Regions from separate parts of the Trichocoleus sp. FACHB-46 genome, predicted to be linked through region 2. Evidence: predicted binding sites of a transcription regulator. Region 2 holds the regulator's gene; each other region holds the start of a gene.
The links. Region 2 encodes HrcA, which represses chaperone genes, less so after heat shock. Its sites were predicted from a motif close to ANTTAGCACTCNNNANTNNNGAGTGCTAANT; they were not measured.
Positions count from the first base shown of each region.

Region 1 (5,539 bases), on a different contig from region 2:
CCATTTGACGGCGGATTTGCTCAACACGAGCTTTGACTTGAGCTTCGTTGCCTTCAGCGACGATGGTGGTGGTGTCTTTGGTCAAGGTGATGCGACGAGCGCGACCTAGGCTATCTAGCTTGGTGCTATCTAGTTTCAGACCTGCATCTTCGGTAATCAGTTGACCACCAGTTAGAACAGCGATGTCTTCGAGCATGGCCTTACGGCGATCGCCAAAGCCAGGAGCTTTAACAGCCGCAACGTTTAGAACACCACGTAGACGGTTCACAACCAAAGTTGCGAGCGCTTCTTTCTCAATGTCTTCTGCAATGATGACCAAGGGGCGACCAGCACGAGCCACTTGCTCTAGTACGGGCACCAAATCTTGCACCAAAGCGATTTTCTTGTCAGTGATCAAGATGAAAGGCTCATCTAGAACTGCTTCCATCCGCTCGGTGTCGGTGGCGAAGTAGGGAGAGATGTAGCCTTTGTCAAAGCGCATCCCTTCGGTGATTTCTAGTTCGGTGGTCATGGACTTCCCTTCTTCTAGGGAGATGACGCCTTCCTTGCCGACTTTATCCATTGCGTTGGCAATCATTTGACCAACTTCATCGTCGTTGCCCGCAGAGATGGCACCGACTTGAGCGATCGCCTTGGAATCTTCAACAGGGCGAGCGTGCTCTCTAATTCTGTCCACCAAGAAGCCTGTACCTTTGTCGATACCGCGCTTGAGGGAAATCGCATTGGAACCCGCAGCCACGTTCCGCAGACCTTCCTTGACGATGGCGTGAGCCAGCACGGTTGCAGTAGTGGTGCCATCACCCGCTGCGTCGTTGGTCTTAGAAGCAGCTTGGCGAATCAAGGAAACGCCAGTGTTCTCAACGTGATCTTCAAGTTCAATTTCTTTGGCGATCGTGACACCATCGTTGACGATTTGGGGTGCGCCAAACTTCTTCTCTAGAACTACGTTGCGGCCTTTGGGACCCAAGGTGACAGCCACGGCCTCAGCCAGGATGTCCATGCCTTTTTCTAGAGCACGACGAGCGTTTTCGTTGTAAATGATGCGCTTAGCCATAGGATTTAAGTTCAGTAATGAGGACAACGAATTAGATGGAATCTTGAAAGCTTTGGTGTTTAGCAATTAGCAATTAACTCGTGCCAGCCTTGGGGTGCAGCTTTGTTCAACCCTCAGCAGTTAATGGCTAATGATTTCTAAACTATGAAACAATCGCGAGAATATCTTTCTCAGAGAGCAATACGTACTCTTCGGTACCCAATTTGATGTCGGTCCCTGCATACTTGGAGTACAGTACTTTGTCACCAATTTGTACTTCGAGTTCCTGACGAGCACCATCGTCGTTACGCTTGCCAGGACCTACTTGGACAACTTCTCCAACCTGAGGCTTCTCCTTAGCGTTGTCAGGCAGAAGGATGCCACCTGCGGTTTTTTCTTCAGCCGCGCTGACTTTAACAAATACGCGATCGCCCAAAGGCTTAACGGTAGAAACGCTCAGAGATACAGCTGCCATAAAAAATTCTCCACACTACAGGTTTAGATCCAGTTCAATTTCGGCAGGCCCAGTCTAGTCAAGCCAAACCTGAAATGTCGTAACCCATGCTGTAGCACTAAGCTTTTGTCCACAGTCACAGGTCGATCTGATCCGGGGGATTGAGGCGTTAGCACTCTCCATCCCTGAGTGCTAATCTACCCAAGGTCAGATACGATTGCAACTGATTCGGCTGTACGGGTTCCCGAACTTAAAATTTGTTGCTGGTTGCAGTCTTACCGATAGGCGATCGCTACTATCGCTGTATCTATTACGTTTCGAGCTGATGCACTCAAAGCGATCGTGCTGCTTTTAGCCTCTTAATCTTGCTCTTGACTTAAAGACGGGCAAAATTAAATTTTGTATCAAGCCCTACATACCGTGTTTTTACTGGCTGATTCAGAAATCCAGTCCTGAATATTTGTATAGGTCTGAATGATCAAAAATTAGGTTTCAGCCTTGTAGTCTTAGCTACCAAAGCTTTTTATCCAACCTAAGCTTAAATTCATTCACCCTTTACAATCAGAGTTGGAATGTATTTTTTTGGATAATTCTACGTAGGGACACTAGGGCTCTTAAATCAGGACATGCCAACTTAACATTGGAAGTTCGGTTTAGAGTTTGTACTTGCGATCGCAACCTAAGCAGATTCAGTTGATCTACAGTTAGTTGGTTTAGCCACAGTTAGTTATAGCTTTCCTAGCCAGCTTTACCCAGTCGCGGAAAGAGTTCGGTTGGGCCACTTCCAACCCCATCATGCATTTTCGAGAACCATGAATTTTATGGGGATCTCTACAGGTACAGCCCTTCAATCTCTATTCCTAGCACTAGCGCTAGCAACGGGCTTTGGTTCTGATGCTCAGGCAACTTTACTATTCGACCGGGGACTACCCAACGAAAACATCAATAATACAGCTCCCAATCATCCTGCCTTTGATCCAGACCGTAGCAATATTACTTGGGGATTCGCCGATCGCATAGGCTCTGGCTACTCTTACCCCTTGGGCGACGACTTTTCGTTTGGCATCGCAGGACAAAAGTATTTGGTTGACACCTTGCGAGTGTGGGCAGTGATTGGAGTTGCGAATACAGCAGCAACGATTCCTAATAACTTCTGGCAGAACTTCACCTTATGGGGTGGTCAGGTAGACTCAGGAGCAGCTGGATTGAGCGCAGTCCACAGTGGACCAACCAATGGTTCTGATCCCCGGATCAAGATTTCTCAAGTCACCTATGTGGATGGTGAAAACTATTGGGCAGAACCAGTTCAGCTATACCGTAAGATTTGGCAAATAGATTTTACGGGTCTCAATTGGGCGATTGAGGGAGGCCAACTGTACCAGTTCTTTGTCGATGGCAATGGCTTTACTAGCCTAGACACTTGGAATGTCTTTCCTGTCCTTCATGCATCCAATGCTGCTTTAAGTGGCTCTCCCTCAGCCGGGGCAGATGATTTCTATCGGCTACTGCGGATTAAACAGGGTACGCCAGATTATGTTGGCACCTGGAACTCTAATAACCTGGGTCTACCGGGAACTTATGGCGCTAGTGGGTTATCAGGGCGGGGTGGCTGGAACAAGTCATCAGATATCAATGTGCAAATCTATGGCAACCTCTTTCCAACGACCAACCCAACTGTAATTCCTGAATCCAGCTCTGTTAGCAGTTTGCTGGGATTGGGCGTATTGGGAATCGGAGCTTGGCTGAGGGGGCGGAAGCGCGATCGCCAACCCTAAACTTAATCCTCGTTATTGAACCCTGTTGCTAACCACTGTTACCAAACAATCGCTTCTGTAACTCCATCCCGCTCTCGATCAGAATTTGATCCTGACCGTTGCAGAGCGATCGCGTTTACAACTTCAATTTTGATATAGCAATCCCACTTGGTTTGTGAAGAGTGTACCTCTCACAATCCGATAAACTTATGAAGCATTTAGGACGGCTATAGAAGTGTGAAACTGAGTCCAACTTCAAAAAGATTTACGATTCCCCTTCAGTGATAAGCTGGAGGATGGCGACTTTTAAGACTGTCCTTAAGTACTCGAAATAGCTGTTCACAACATAGGCGCGAGCATGGTCACCACGGCAGAAAAGACAAATGTTGGTTACGTTTCCCAAGTCATCGGTCCCGTTTTAGACGTTAGATTTCCTAACGGTAAGATGCCGAGGATCTATAACGCTTTAAAGATCGAAGGTAAAAATGCAGCGGGACAAGACGTTGCTATTACTTGCGAAGTGCAGCAGCTTCTAGGCGACAACCAAGTTCGTGCCGTCGCCATGAGTTCCACCGATGGCTTGGTGCGTGGAATGGAAGCCGTTGACACAGGCGCTCCCATCAGCGTGCCCGTCGGTGCTCCTACCCTAGGCCGAATTTTTAACGTGCTGGGTGAGCCCATCGACAACAAAGGCCCAGTTGATACTCAAGAAACTTTCCCCATCCACCGTGCCGCTCCCAAGTTAACCGACTTGGAGACAACACCCTCCGTATTTGAAACCGGAATCAAAGTGATCGACCTGCTGACCCCTTACCGTCGGGGTGGCAAGATTGGTCTATTTGGTGGTGCTGGTGTAGGCAAGACCGTCATCATGATGGAATTGATCAACAACATCGCTACCCAGCACGGGGGAGTCTCCGTATTTGGTGGTGTAGGCGAGCGCACCCGCGAAGGGAACGACCTCTACAACGAAATGATGGAATCCGGGGTTATCAAGAAGGACAACCTCAACGATTCTAAGATTGCTCTTGTGTATGGTCAGATGAACGAGCCACCCGGAGCTAGAATGCGGGTTGGTCTGACTGCTCTGACGATGGCTGAGTATTTCCGCGATGTCAACAAGCAAGACGTACTGTTGTTCATCGACAATATTTTCCGTTTCGTTCAAGCGGGTTCTGAAGTATCCGCGCTGTTGGGTCGGATGCCCTCTGCGGTAGGATACCAGCCCACGCTCGGTACTGACGTAGGTGACCTACAAGAGCGGATTACCTCTACCACCGAAGGTTCGATTACTTCGATTCAAGCGGTTTACGTGCCTGCGGACGACTTGACCGACCCAGCACCTGCAACCACCTTCGCTCACTTAGATGGAACCACCGTACTTTCACGGGGTCTCGCTTCCAAAGGTATTTACCCTGCGGTAGATCCTCTCGACTCCACCTCCACCATGCTTCAACCCAGCATTGTTGGAGATGAGCACTACAACACCGCTCGTGCAGTCCAGTCGACGCTACAGCGCTACAAAGAACTGCAAGACATCATCGCCATTCTCGGTTTGGATGAATTGTCTGAAGACGACCGGGTGATCGTAGCGCGGGCTCGTAAGATTGAGCGTTTCTTGTCTCAGCCCTTCTTCGTCGCAGAAGTGTTTACGGGTTCTCCTGGTAAGTATGTCTCGATCGAGAATACGATCAAGGGCTTCCAGATGATTCTGGGTGGCGAGTTGGATGCGCTTCCTGAGCAAGCCTTCTACCTGGTAGGAGACATCAACGAAGCGATCGCCAAAGCCGAAAAAATGAAGGCAGACGGCAAATAGCAACGAGATGAGAGGTAAGGGACGCGAGGTGAGGAGCTACGAATCCAAATTTTGCTTCTTTGGCCTTGAGTCCCCCACTCTTATTCCCTAGCCCTGGAGAAACCTATGACATTAACTGTACGTGTAATTGCCCCAGACAAAACTGTTTGGGATTCTACGGCTGAGGAAGTTGTTTTGCCTAGCACCACTGGGCAATTGGGCATCCTGAGCGGCCATGCTCCCCTACTCACCGCCTTGGAAACTGGCGTGATGCGCGTCCGTCCTGGTAAGGATTGGGTGGCGATCGCCCTGATGGGTGGTTTTGCAGAGATCGAAGCCGATGAAGTCACTATTTTGGTGAACGGTGCCGAACGCGGTGAAGCGATCGACTTGGACAAAGCTCGTGCTGCCTACTCGGAAGCAGAAGCTCGCATCAACCAAGTACAAAACGGTACCCGTCAAGAACAAATTCAAGCCACCCAAGCTCTCAAGCGGGCCCGAGC
Region 1 is NZ_JACJOD010000024.1:231,939-237,477, reverse strand. It holds gene groL (chaperonin GroEL) at 1-1,054, opposite strand, end outside; gene groES (co-chaperone GroES) at 1,197-1,508, opposite strand; gene H6F72_RS14955 (hypothetical protein) at 2,300-3,262, shown strand; gene atpD (F0F1 ATP synthase subunit beta) at 3,600-5,057, shown strand; gene atpC (ATP synthase F1 subunit epsilon) at 5,163-5,539, shown strand, end outside.
Region 1: the regulator HrcA is predicted to act here: its motif matches at 1,655-1,685, upstream of groES (co-chaperone GroES).

Region 2 (5,539 bases):
CGTAACTGTTATTTCCTAGGCAGTCCGATCGCTTTGCCCTTAGAGGAAATTAGAAAGCTCAGCGATCGCACCTTCACTGAAATCAAAATTATTCCAATTTCCGATAAAAGCTATCGCAACTGGTTCCACAGCCAAAACCTAGATAACAACCGCATCAGCTCAACACCGCTGGTGAATCCCCTCACTGGGGAACAAGACCAAGAAAATATTGGGGAAGTCACCGAACTCTACCTTTCTAAAGCAGTAGACCAAATCAGTCGCATTCGGACCATCATTTCTGGAGCCTTACGCAACCGAGCCAGTGACATTCACCTAGAACCCACGCCAGAAGGGTTGAGAGTGCGTTATCGCATTGATGGCATTTTGCGCGACATTACCACGCTGCCCTTAGAAATCAGCCGTCGGGCGATCGTGGCGCTGAAAGTCATGGCAGATATGGACATTGCGGAGAGCCGCCGTCCTCAAGATGCCCGAATGGGCGAAAAATATGCCTCTGGCCAAGACTCCGACTTGGGCTTAGACATGCGAGTTAGCACGCTGCCTTGTATCGGTGGCGAAAAAGCCGTCATTCGTCTGCTGCCGCGCCAAAATCCTTTCTCTAGCATTGACGAACTGGGTTTTACTGATAAAACCTTGGCTATCTATAGGAACTGGCTCCAACAACCTCAAGGCATGGTGATTTTTACAGGTCCGACGGGATCGGGAAAGACCAGTACGCTTTACACCAGCCTGCAAGCCGTAGCTACAGAATTTGTCAATGTAATCACGGTTGAGGATCCAGTCGAGTATGTGTTGCCACGCATCACGCAAACCCAAGTGCATGAACCCGCAGGCATGACCTTCGCGGCTGGGCTACGGGCAATTCTGCGTCAAGACCCAGACATTATTATGTTGGGGGAAATCCGGGACAGTGAAACAGCGGAGACAGGAATTCGTGCCGCTCTCACCGGACACCTTGTGCTCACAACACTACACACCAATGATGCGGCTAGTGCCATCCCCCGCTTAAAGGATATTGGTCCGGACCCAGGCCTGATTAGTGACGCTTTGCTCGGCATTGTGGCTCAGCGCTTGGTACGCCGAATCTGCCCTCACTGTGCTGAACCTTATACCCCTACAGAATCAGACTTGAAAGTGCTCGGCTTAAACCTAGAAGAAGCCACCCCAGAGTTATGGCGTAAGGGCCGAGGCTGCTCAAAATGCTTTAACTCTGGTTTTCTGGGCCGAGAGGCAATTATTGAGTTGCTAGATGTGGATGATACGGTGCGGCAAATCATTTATGAAGGAACGATGACCCAACTGCACCGTCACCTCAGCGAAATCAATTTTGCTTCCTTCCGCGTTGCTGCGATCGAAAAAGTGACTACAGGAGTGACAACAATTACCGAAGTGCTGCGGGTTCTACCTCATAGTGCTTTGTACCGTAAGACTACAGCTCGACCCCAAATGAGCCATATGAAGTTGATTAATGCCACTTCCTAAGCAGAGCCTTACCCAGCTTGCCTCCGTTTTCGGTCAAGACTTGCCTCTAGAGCTAGATTTCCAAAATTCCGTACTTTGGCTTGGTTTGCACTAGTTACACAATCTAAAAAAAATCTGTAAAGGCTTGATAAAACAGATATGCCTGTGTCTTTTTATGCTGGGATAGTTGGGTAGGATAGTCCCAAGTATTAGAGGCGATCGCAAATGATGGGGTTGAGTTCTGTTAGTACTCTGGACAGCAGCCCGCTCAATTCGAGCCGCAACGTTGCAAGTTGGGTTCAGGAACTCCAAAAGGCCGACCAAACGTTCTACAACATGATGACGTTGGAGATTTGGTCCCTGGCTCAGACGATGGATGAGATCCAGCCTGGCTTCTGGGCAGACTACATGCGTAACCGCCAAACCATTGTGCAGCAATACATCAAAGAGCGTCGCCGCCAAGACCCCAAGCTCAACCATCCCTCTCTACATAAGTCTGCCAGCACCCGCAAACGCTCTCCTTTTGGTTGGGCTACCGAGAAGCCTGTTCCAGAAATAGCTGGACAAAGAGTTACTGCTTTTTCCGAAACTTTAGAGCGAGATTTGCCCAAGGTGACCCCTCGTTCGGTTCGTCCTTTACGTGCAGAACCACCCGTTGATGAATCCGCTACTCTCAGCGATCTAGTGCTCATTGACGTATTTGAAGAAGCTGAGTCAGGGACTTCTCCATTGGCTAACCAACCCAGCGTTATAGAAGCTGAGGCATCTATCTCTCCGTTGCCTGGCCCCTTGCCTGGCCTGGCTCAAGCTCCTGCATCTGCTTTGACCAAAGCTTCAAGAGAAACCACGATGCAAAGCAGGGCTGTATGGTCAGCATCACCTACGCCCACTCGTAGAACGCCAGCAGTTGACTTAGTAAAACTACCTCATTTAATGCGCTTTCCAGTTGTGAAGGTTGCGCCTACCTTGGTCCCCCCGCAAGCTGCCGGAAACTTAGCAACCACAGTCGTTGCATGCTGGCTAACCCGGAATTTTTTGGTGCAGGCACCCTATCAAGAGGGGCCTTTGGGGGTATCAAAACGCTGCGATCGCATTACCTTAGAACCAGGACAAACCATCGTTTGTCAATTGGGTTTTCAACTAAAGGGCTTGACTTCTGCGGTGCAAGTCCAGCTAGTCAAAGCGCTCCGCAGCCAACATCAACTAACCGTGGCTTGGTTTGAACCAACGGCACAAACCAATGAAGCTGGAGCCGTAGAAACTCCTGAAGTCATGGTGCAGCTCACCAATCGGGGAACGCAACCTTGTTCACTACAAGCTGGGCAAGCGTTCTGTCGCTTAGAATTCCTCTGCTCTACGAGTTAAGTATTGAGTCGTCATTAGCACCTGGTAGTACTGAGCTGACAAGAGTGCTCTAAACCCAGATAAAATCAGTTTAGAGTCTATGGCTGAGCAATCCAGCAAGCGGGCAATTTCATGACCAACCAATCTACGAATCCAGCTTTTACTCAAATGAGCGTTGAGGAACTGGCAAAACGTTTAGCAACACCTGAGGGCTTGCAGTTGGTTGATGTACGAGAACCGCAAGAAGTTGCGATCGCCAACATCTCCGGCTTTACTAATTTGCCACTCAGTGAATATGCAGCTTGGTCAGAGCAAGTACAGGCCCGCTTCGACCCCCAGGCAGAAACGATTGTGCTTTGCCATCACGGGATGCGATCGGCACAGATGTGTCAATGGTTAGCTAGCCAAGGCTTTACCAATGTCAAGAATGTTGAGGGTGGCATCGAAGCATACGCTGTTTTAGTTGATTCATCAATTCCACGTTACTAGCGTTCTGGGTTATGAGTCGTTGCTCTTCATTGCAAGTGCTAGCTGTAACACGACAACTACTTGGTTAGGAACTTAGGCTGCTGAATTGAGGACTAATAGACTATAGTCACTGAGTAGAAGCTGGAAGCGATCGCAGCTAGTAGGATCTTCCAAGGCCTCAGGAAGATGGTTATTTTTGCTACTACTGACGGAGCAGTCCGAAAGAGACAATCAAGCATCTGCTATGTTGGTGGCATCCCAGTACCAATCAGAGTCTAGTCACTACTCGGATCGTCAGTTTAATCACTGGTTCTAAGGTTCTCAACCAAGACGGGAAAGACGGGAGACTAACAGTAAATCCCTTTTTGTAGGCCTTCTTAACTTAATCATTTATTTTTTGACAATTTTTTGAAGCTCAGTTAAATTCAGCTACCGATCTCATGCCTGTACAAGTGAATCTCACCGATCGACAGCAACGGGTTCTTTGGGCAACCGTCCGTCACTACATTGCGACCGCAGAACCTGTGGGTTCAAAAGCTTTGGTAGAAGAATATAACCTGAGTGTCAGCCCAGCCACGATTCGCAGCGCGATGGGGTATTTAGAAAAGGCGGGGCTGCTTTATCAACCCCATACGTCAGCAGGGCGGATTCCTTCCGATTCTGGTTATCGCATTTATGTTGACCAGTTAATTACTCCTTCCGAGACTTTGGCTCGCCAAGTCGATCAACTGTTTAGCGATCGCCTGAACTCGGATAGCTGGAGTTTTGAAGCTTTGCTCCGAGGCGCGGCCCAAATTTTAGCAACCCTGAGTGGTTACGTGACTTTGGTGACGATGCCTCAGACCAATATGGCTCGACTGCGCCATTTGCAAATTGTGCAAATTGAGCCGAGGCAGGTGATGCTGATTGTGGTGACGGATGCTTATGAAACCCAATCGGTTTTGATGGAACTGCCTCAAGCTGACTCAGCCCAAAATCAAGTGGAGGCCTTGGCAGACCCGGAATTGGTTGAGCGAGAGTTGCAAATTTTATCCAATTTCTTGAATCATCAACTGCGGGGGCGATCGCTGGCGGAATTGCCTTCGCTGGACTGGAGCGAGCTGGGCCGAGAATTTGAACAATACGCAGATGGTTTGCGAGCTTCACTAGCTGATTTGATGCGGCGAACTCAATCACCGCGCACAACCCAAATTTTGGTCAGTGGCGTTTCAGAGGTGTTGCGCCATCCAGAATTTTCGGAATTGCAACAGATTCAAACTATTATTCACCTACTAGAGGAAGAACAAGACCAACTGTGGCCTTTAATTTTTGAATATCCTGATTCTGAGTCCTTGGGCAAGCGAGCGACGGTGCGGATTGGAGCGGAAAATCGGTTAGAACCAATTCGTACTTGTACGCTGATTTCTGCCACCTATCGCCGAGGCACAGTTCCCGTTGGTAGTGTGGGAGTCTTGGGCCCGACTCGCATGGTGTATGAAAATGCGATCGCGATGGTAGAAGCGGCAGCTGATTTTCTCTCTGAAACTTTAAGCTAATTGAAAGCCAAACTTTTATTCTTCTAGGTAATCACACTTGTTAAAATTTCCTAGAGTGCTGATCCACGGCTCGAAAAGCCTTTAATCAACCATTTTGCATAAACGGGTTCACGATATGAGTCAAAGCTTAAACACCCTTCGTGAACAGCGCGGCTCTACAGATCTAAAGCTGACCCAGCTATCTGCTTCCCAGACCCCAAGCCATGACCAACGGGTAATTGGTTTGACTGGGGGAATTGGGATGGGCAAAACGACCGTTTCTGACTATCTATCTTCTGCTTATCAGCTACCCATTTTGGATGCCGATTTGTACGCTAGAGAAGCGGTTGGTCCAGACTCAGATGTGTTTCAAGAAATTGTTGAACGTTATGGCGTTGGTATCCTATTGGCCAATGGAGACCTTGATCGTCGCCGCCTAGGTAAGATTATCTTTAGTAGCTCTGCCGAGCGATTGTGGTTGGAACAGCGCATTCATCCGTATGTGCGCGATCGCATGGAGTCGCAAATGCAAGCCCTACCCGCAGAAGCTTACCCCACAGTGGTCCTGGTAGTACCTTTGCTGTTTGAAGCCCGCATGACCGATCTGGTCACTGAGGTGTGGGTGATTCAGTGTGCGTCAGTTCAGCAAGTTGAGCGTTTACTAGAACGAGATGCCAAAACTTCCCCAGAAGGCGATCGCCTGAGCCTAGAGCAAGTGCAAGCCAGAATCAATAGCCAGATGGCGATTGAGA
Region 2 is NZ_JACJOD010000030.1:312,506-318,044, forward strand. It holds gene H6F72_RS17875 (GspE/PulE family protein) at 1-1,482, shown strand, start outside; gene H6F72_RS17880 (hypothetical protein) at 1,687-2,826, shown strand; gene H6F72_RS17885 (rhodanese-like domain-containing protein) at 2,938-3,294, shown strand; gene hrcA (heat-inducible transcriptional repressor HrcA) at 3,714-4,808, shown strand; gene coaE (dephospho-CoA kinase) at 4,924-5,539, shown strand, end outside.

Region 3 (5,539 bases), on a different contig from region 2:
CATAGATAGAGTAGCGACTAGAACGGTTGCTAATGATGATAGGCAGCTTTTGCAGCTCATCTGGCTTGGTGTAGCGTGCAGCCAGGCCAAAACCAACCCCAAGGGTGTCTTGTAAATTTTGTTCTTGCAATTGCTGCTTCAAATCATCCGGCTCAAACCGCACGGTGAATCGGGCATCCAGCGATTTGATCGCCTCGTTGATCACATAGGTGACGCAAATAATGTAAATGGCCAAAATCAGCAGATCAAACTGATTCATTGCTCAATCATCTTTGGCCGTAGATTTGACCGTAGAAATATTTTCAAACCAGCCCCTCCGCCAGAAAAAAGCACAGAGGCTCACTGTAATCAGAACCATCAGGGTTAAGCAGGCTGGATACCCTAAGTACCAGTTCAACTCAGGCATATTCCAAGGAGAGATTTCTGTGTTGAAATTCATGCCATAAATACCAGCCACAAAAGTCAGGGGAATAAAAATGGCTGAAATCACTGTGAGAGTTTTCATAATCTCGTTCATGCGGTTGCTGACCGAGGATAGGTAGACATCCATCAAGCTAGAGGCTAACTCTCGATAGGTTTCTACCATGTCAAGCACCTGAACTGTATGGTCATAGCAGTCCCGCAAGTAAATCTGCACGTCATGGCTAATCAGGTCACTGCCGTCACGAATTAGCATGTTAATGGCATCGCGTTGAGGCCAAATAGAGCGGCGTAGGGTCAACAGTTCTCGCTTGATTCCATGAATTTTTTCGAGGGTTTGTCTGGTAGGGTTTGAGACAACCTCGTCTTCTAACTCCTCAATCCGTTCTCCATAGGCTTCTAAAACCGGAAAAAACCCGTCAATAATCGAGTCTAAGAGGGCATAGGTGAGGTAATCAGACTTTTGTTTCCGAATCGTTCCTTTATTACAGCGAATTCGCTCTCGGACTGGCCCGAAAGAGTCATGGTCTGGTTCTTCTTGTACAGTCAGCAGATAATGCTGCCCCAAGATAAAGCTCACTTGCTCACTAATGAAGCTTTGCCCGTTGGCTTGCAGCGTTACCATCCGCGCCACAATTAACAGTTGGTCTTCGTACTCTTCAACCTTGGGTCGCTGCGGCACATTGACGATATCTTCTAGGACGAGCGGATGCAAATTGAATACATGGCCTAACCGCTTCAAGATGTCCTCACTGCCTAGCCCTTTCACATCCACCCAAGACACTGATTCAGTATCCAGGTAAGGCTCACACTCCTCTGGTGCTTCAATCTCTACTTTTGTCGCTTTGGTATCACTGTAGTCGATCAGAACTATGACTGGGGGTGGCGCATCGACCTCAATCTTGAGCGTTCCGGGCATGCTCCCGGGCTGGTCATAGAAATAGTCAATATAGGACGGTTCGTCTCCTAAAAGACTTGCTTCAGACAAGTCGAAAGCGTTCTTAGGAGTTTGGGAATTGAAACCACGCAATGGTTGACTCGGTCGGTTAGACATAGAGAGTTTTGGACAAGACGCGCACCGCCATCTTAAGCAATTCAATCAGGATTGAGTACTATTCCAGCACGTTGATTTTGCTAGTTGGGCAAAGCTCACTCCACCCAAGCCCAGAAATCTCATGGGATGAAGTTGTACTCCTAAAGCTAAAAAAGCAGCAGCTTGTAATAGCTACTGCTCCAATGAGTTTAGATGTTCAAATTAGCGTTGTGGCAGCAGGCCTACATCATCCCCATGCCACCCATGCCGCCCATACCACCCATGCCGCCCATACCACCCATGCCACCCATGCCGCCCATATCGGGAGCACCAGCAGGAGGGTTCTTCTCAGGTCGCTCGACAATCACAGCTTCTGTGGTCAAGACCATACTAGCGACAGAAGCCGCATCTAGCAGCGCCGATCGCACGACTTTAGCGGGGTCAATCACCCCAGCGGCGATCATGTCCTCGAACTTCTCAGAAATGACGTTGTAGCCCATGTTGAAGTCCATGTCACGCACTTTTTCTACGATGACAGAACCTTCAACCCCTGCGTTGTCAGCAATTTGACGCAAAGGTGCTTCCAAGGCTTTAATCACGATATCAGCCCCAATCTTCTCTTCATCGTTCAACTGGGCTTTGATTTCTTCCACCTTTTTAGTCAAGTGGATTAAGGTAGCACCACCACCGGGTACTGTGCCTTCTTCTACGGCTGCTTTGGTAGCGTTCAAAGCATCTTCGATTCGCAGTTTCCGGTCTTTCAGTTCGGTTTCAGTAGCTGCCCCAACTTTGATTACAGCCACGCCACCTGCTAACTTAGCGAGGCGTTCTTGCAGCTTTTCTTTGTCGTAGTCTGAGTCGGTTCTTTCTAGCTCTTGGCGAATTTGGCTGACTCGCTTTTCAATGTCAGATTTGGTGCGATCGCTAACCTCAGCCACAATCGTGGTGTTGTCCTTGGTGATCGTTACTTTCCGAGCTGTGCCCAACATCTCTAGAGAGACGGCATCTAAGGTCAGACCGACATCTTCGGAAACCATCTGACCACCCGTTACCACGGCAATATCTTGCAACATGGCTTTGCGGCGTTCACCAAAGCTGGGAGCTTTTACAGCAGCAGCATTCAAGACACCCCGCATTTTGTTGACCACCAAGGTAGCGAGGGCTTCTCCCTCAATGTCCTCAGCAATAATCAATAGCGGCTGACCAGAGCGTGCAACTTTCTCCAGAACAGGCACTAGCTCTTGGATGGAACCAATTTTCTTGTCTGTGATCAAAATGCGGGCGTTTTCATAGTCCACCAGCATCCGTTCGCCATCGGTGACGAAGTAAGGGGAAATATAGCCCCGGTCGAACTGCATCCCTTCTACGACTTCGAGTTCGGTAGACAAGGACTTCGATTCTTCTACGGTGATTACGCCATCTTTGCCCACCCGGTTCATGGCTTCGGCAATCATGGCTCCTACTTCTTCATCACCACCCGAAGAAACAGTGGCGACTTGAGCGATTGCGTCTCCTTCAACGGGTCTCGCGACCGCTCTGATTTCTTCTGCTAAGAGAGCTACTACCTTTTCGATACCCCGGCGGAGGCTCACCGGATTAGTACCCGCAGCCACATTCTTTAAGCCTTCTCGAATCAGAGCTTGGGCTAGCACTGTGGCAGTCGTGGTGCCATCTCCAGCAATATCCTTGGTTTTGGAAGCCACTTCCCGAATTAGTTGGGCTCCCGTTTGCTCTAGGGGATCTTCGAGTTCAATTTCTTTCGCGATCGTGACACCGTCATTGACGATCTGAGGTGCCCCGTACTTTTTCTCTAGCACCACGTTGCGGCCTTTGGGCCCTAGAGTAATCCGAACGGCATCTGCTAACGCATTCACACCTCGTTCTAACGCTCGCCGAGATTCTTCGCTGAATGCAACAATTTTTGCCATATTTCGTTCCCTACGCTTCCAACTAGAATTTAGCACTCTATCGGAATGAGTGCTAAACCGATCGTGCTCTTTGTAGTAATAAGCAGGGTTAAACCAGCGATCGCCTTACACTTGCAATTCAGGATGGATGAATTGGTATCCCGCAGTTTTGAGCTTTTGGTTAGATACCTTCGCATTGTAGGAGCGAGCACTGGGTTGCGATTCGTCCCAATTTACAGGAGCTAGGTTGTAGCGCTGACACACCTGCTCAATCAGTTCTCGACTGGTTAGCGTCACTTCTTGCACCAGATTATAAACTCCCTGGAGTTGGTGCTCTTGGGCAAAGGCGATCGCGCCCACGATGTCATCTAGGTGAATCCAATTACTCGGCTCTGCCCCTGTTCCCGGTCGAGTCGTGCCCGCCGCTCGCCCAAAAATTCGCTGGAGTTCTCGTCCTGGCCCATAAATACCGCCTAGCCGCAGTACACAAACCTTGAGTTGAGAATTCGCAGCGTTGAGCAATACCTGTTCAGTTTCCGCCAGGATTTCACCGTTGCGGTTGGCAGGTTTAACGGGTGAGGTTTCATCTACCCAATTGCCCTGCTGGTCACCATAAACGGCATAGCTCCCTGTGTAAATGAGCTGCTGTACGCTCGGCGTTTGGGCCAAAACTTTAGTCAGGGTTTTAGCGGTGTGCAGATAAGTTTCTTCATAGCTGTTAGGGCTACGCGCCCCCACACTCAGCAGCACGACTTGTTGATCCGTTAAAGCCTCAGCTAGTGAGGTTTCATCATTGCCTTGGGCTAAAACGGCATGGTCTGCGATCGCCTCCAGTTCTGACAAACGCGGCACGCTGGTTGTGGTAGCCGTGACAGTCCAGCCCACTTGCTGCCAATGTCGAGCGGTTGCCATCCCGACATACCCACAGCCAATAATTGCAACTTTCACAGATCCTCCTTTCTTCTTCAGCAAACACAAAAAAACGGTAGAGGATTTAACGCTCTACCGCTTAAGTATTAGTTATTTCTCGGAACTAAAGGCTATTCAGCCGCTTGAGGCAGTAGCTCGCGCTTCTCACCTTTCAGCACCTTCACCTGACCCTCATCTACATCCATAACGGCGGTGTCGCCATCCTGTATTCGGCCAGAGAGGATTTCTTCAGCGAGGCTATCTTCCAACAACCGCATGATGGCTCGACGTAACGGTCTAGCACCATAGCTGGGGTTGTAACCTTCTTCCACTAACCGATCCTTGAACCGCTCAGTGACTTCCAGCGTGATGCCTTGCTCGCCGAGACGGCGGAAGACCTCGTTCAACATGATGTCCGCGATTTCCTTGACTTCGTCCTTCGTCAGTTGACGGAAGACAATAATCTCGTCAAGACGGTTGAGGAATTCTGGACGGAAGTACTGTTTCAGTTCTTCGTTGACCAGCGAGCGGATGCGGTTGTACTGAGAATCAGCCTGGCTCTCTGCCGAGAACTCAAAGCCAAGACCACCGCCACCCTTCTCAATCACCTTGGAACCGATGTTGGAGGTCATGATCAGCAGCGTGTTCTTGAAGTCTACTGTGCGGCCCTTGGCATCGGTCAGGCGACCATCTTCCAAGATTTGCAACAGCATGTTAAACACGTCGGGGTGGGCTTTCTCGATTTCATCGAACAGCACCACTGTGTAAGGCCGACGACGGACTGCTTCGGTCAGCTGACCGCCTTCGTTATAGCCAACGTAGCCCGGAGGCGAACCGATTAGCTTGGAAACGGTATGACGCTCCATGTATTCCGACATGTCAAGACGGATCATGGCATCTTCGGAACCAAAGAAGTAAGCTGCCAACGACTTGGTCAACTCAGTCTTACCAACCCCGGTAGGACCAGAGAAGATAAAGCTAGCGATCGGGCGGTTGGGGTTCTTCAAGCCAACTCGTGCTCGACGAATGGCACGAGACACAGCCTTAACCGCTTCGTCCTGTCCAATTAAGCGCCCATGCAAGGTGTCTTCCATGTGGAGCAGCTTTTCAGACTCAGACTCGGTGAGCTTGTTCACAGGGACACCTGTCCAAGAAGCCACGATATGAGCAATGTCTTCTTCATCCACCATTGGAGAAGCATCTTCATTGCCAGGTTCAGCCTTCTTGGTTTGAGCGATCGACCGGATTTCAGTTTTGATTTCCATTTCGC
Region 3 is NZ_JACJOD010000006.1:402,249-407,787, reverse strand. It holds gene H6F72_RS02100 (hypothetical protein) at 1-259, opposite strand, end outside; gene corA (magnesium/cobalt transporter CorA) at 263-1,474, opposite strand; gene groL (chaperonin GroEL) at 1,696-3,381, opposite strand; gene H6F72_RS02085 (NAD-dependent epimerase/dehydratase family protein) at 3,487-4,308, opposite strand; gene H6F72_RS02080 (ATP-dependent Clp protease ATP-binding subunit) at 4,401-5,539, opposite strand, start outside.
Region 3: the regulator HrcA is predicted to act here: its motif matches at 3,409-3,439, upstream of groL (chaperonin GroEL).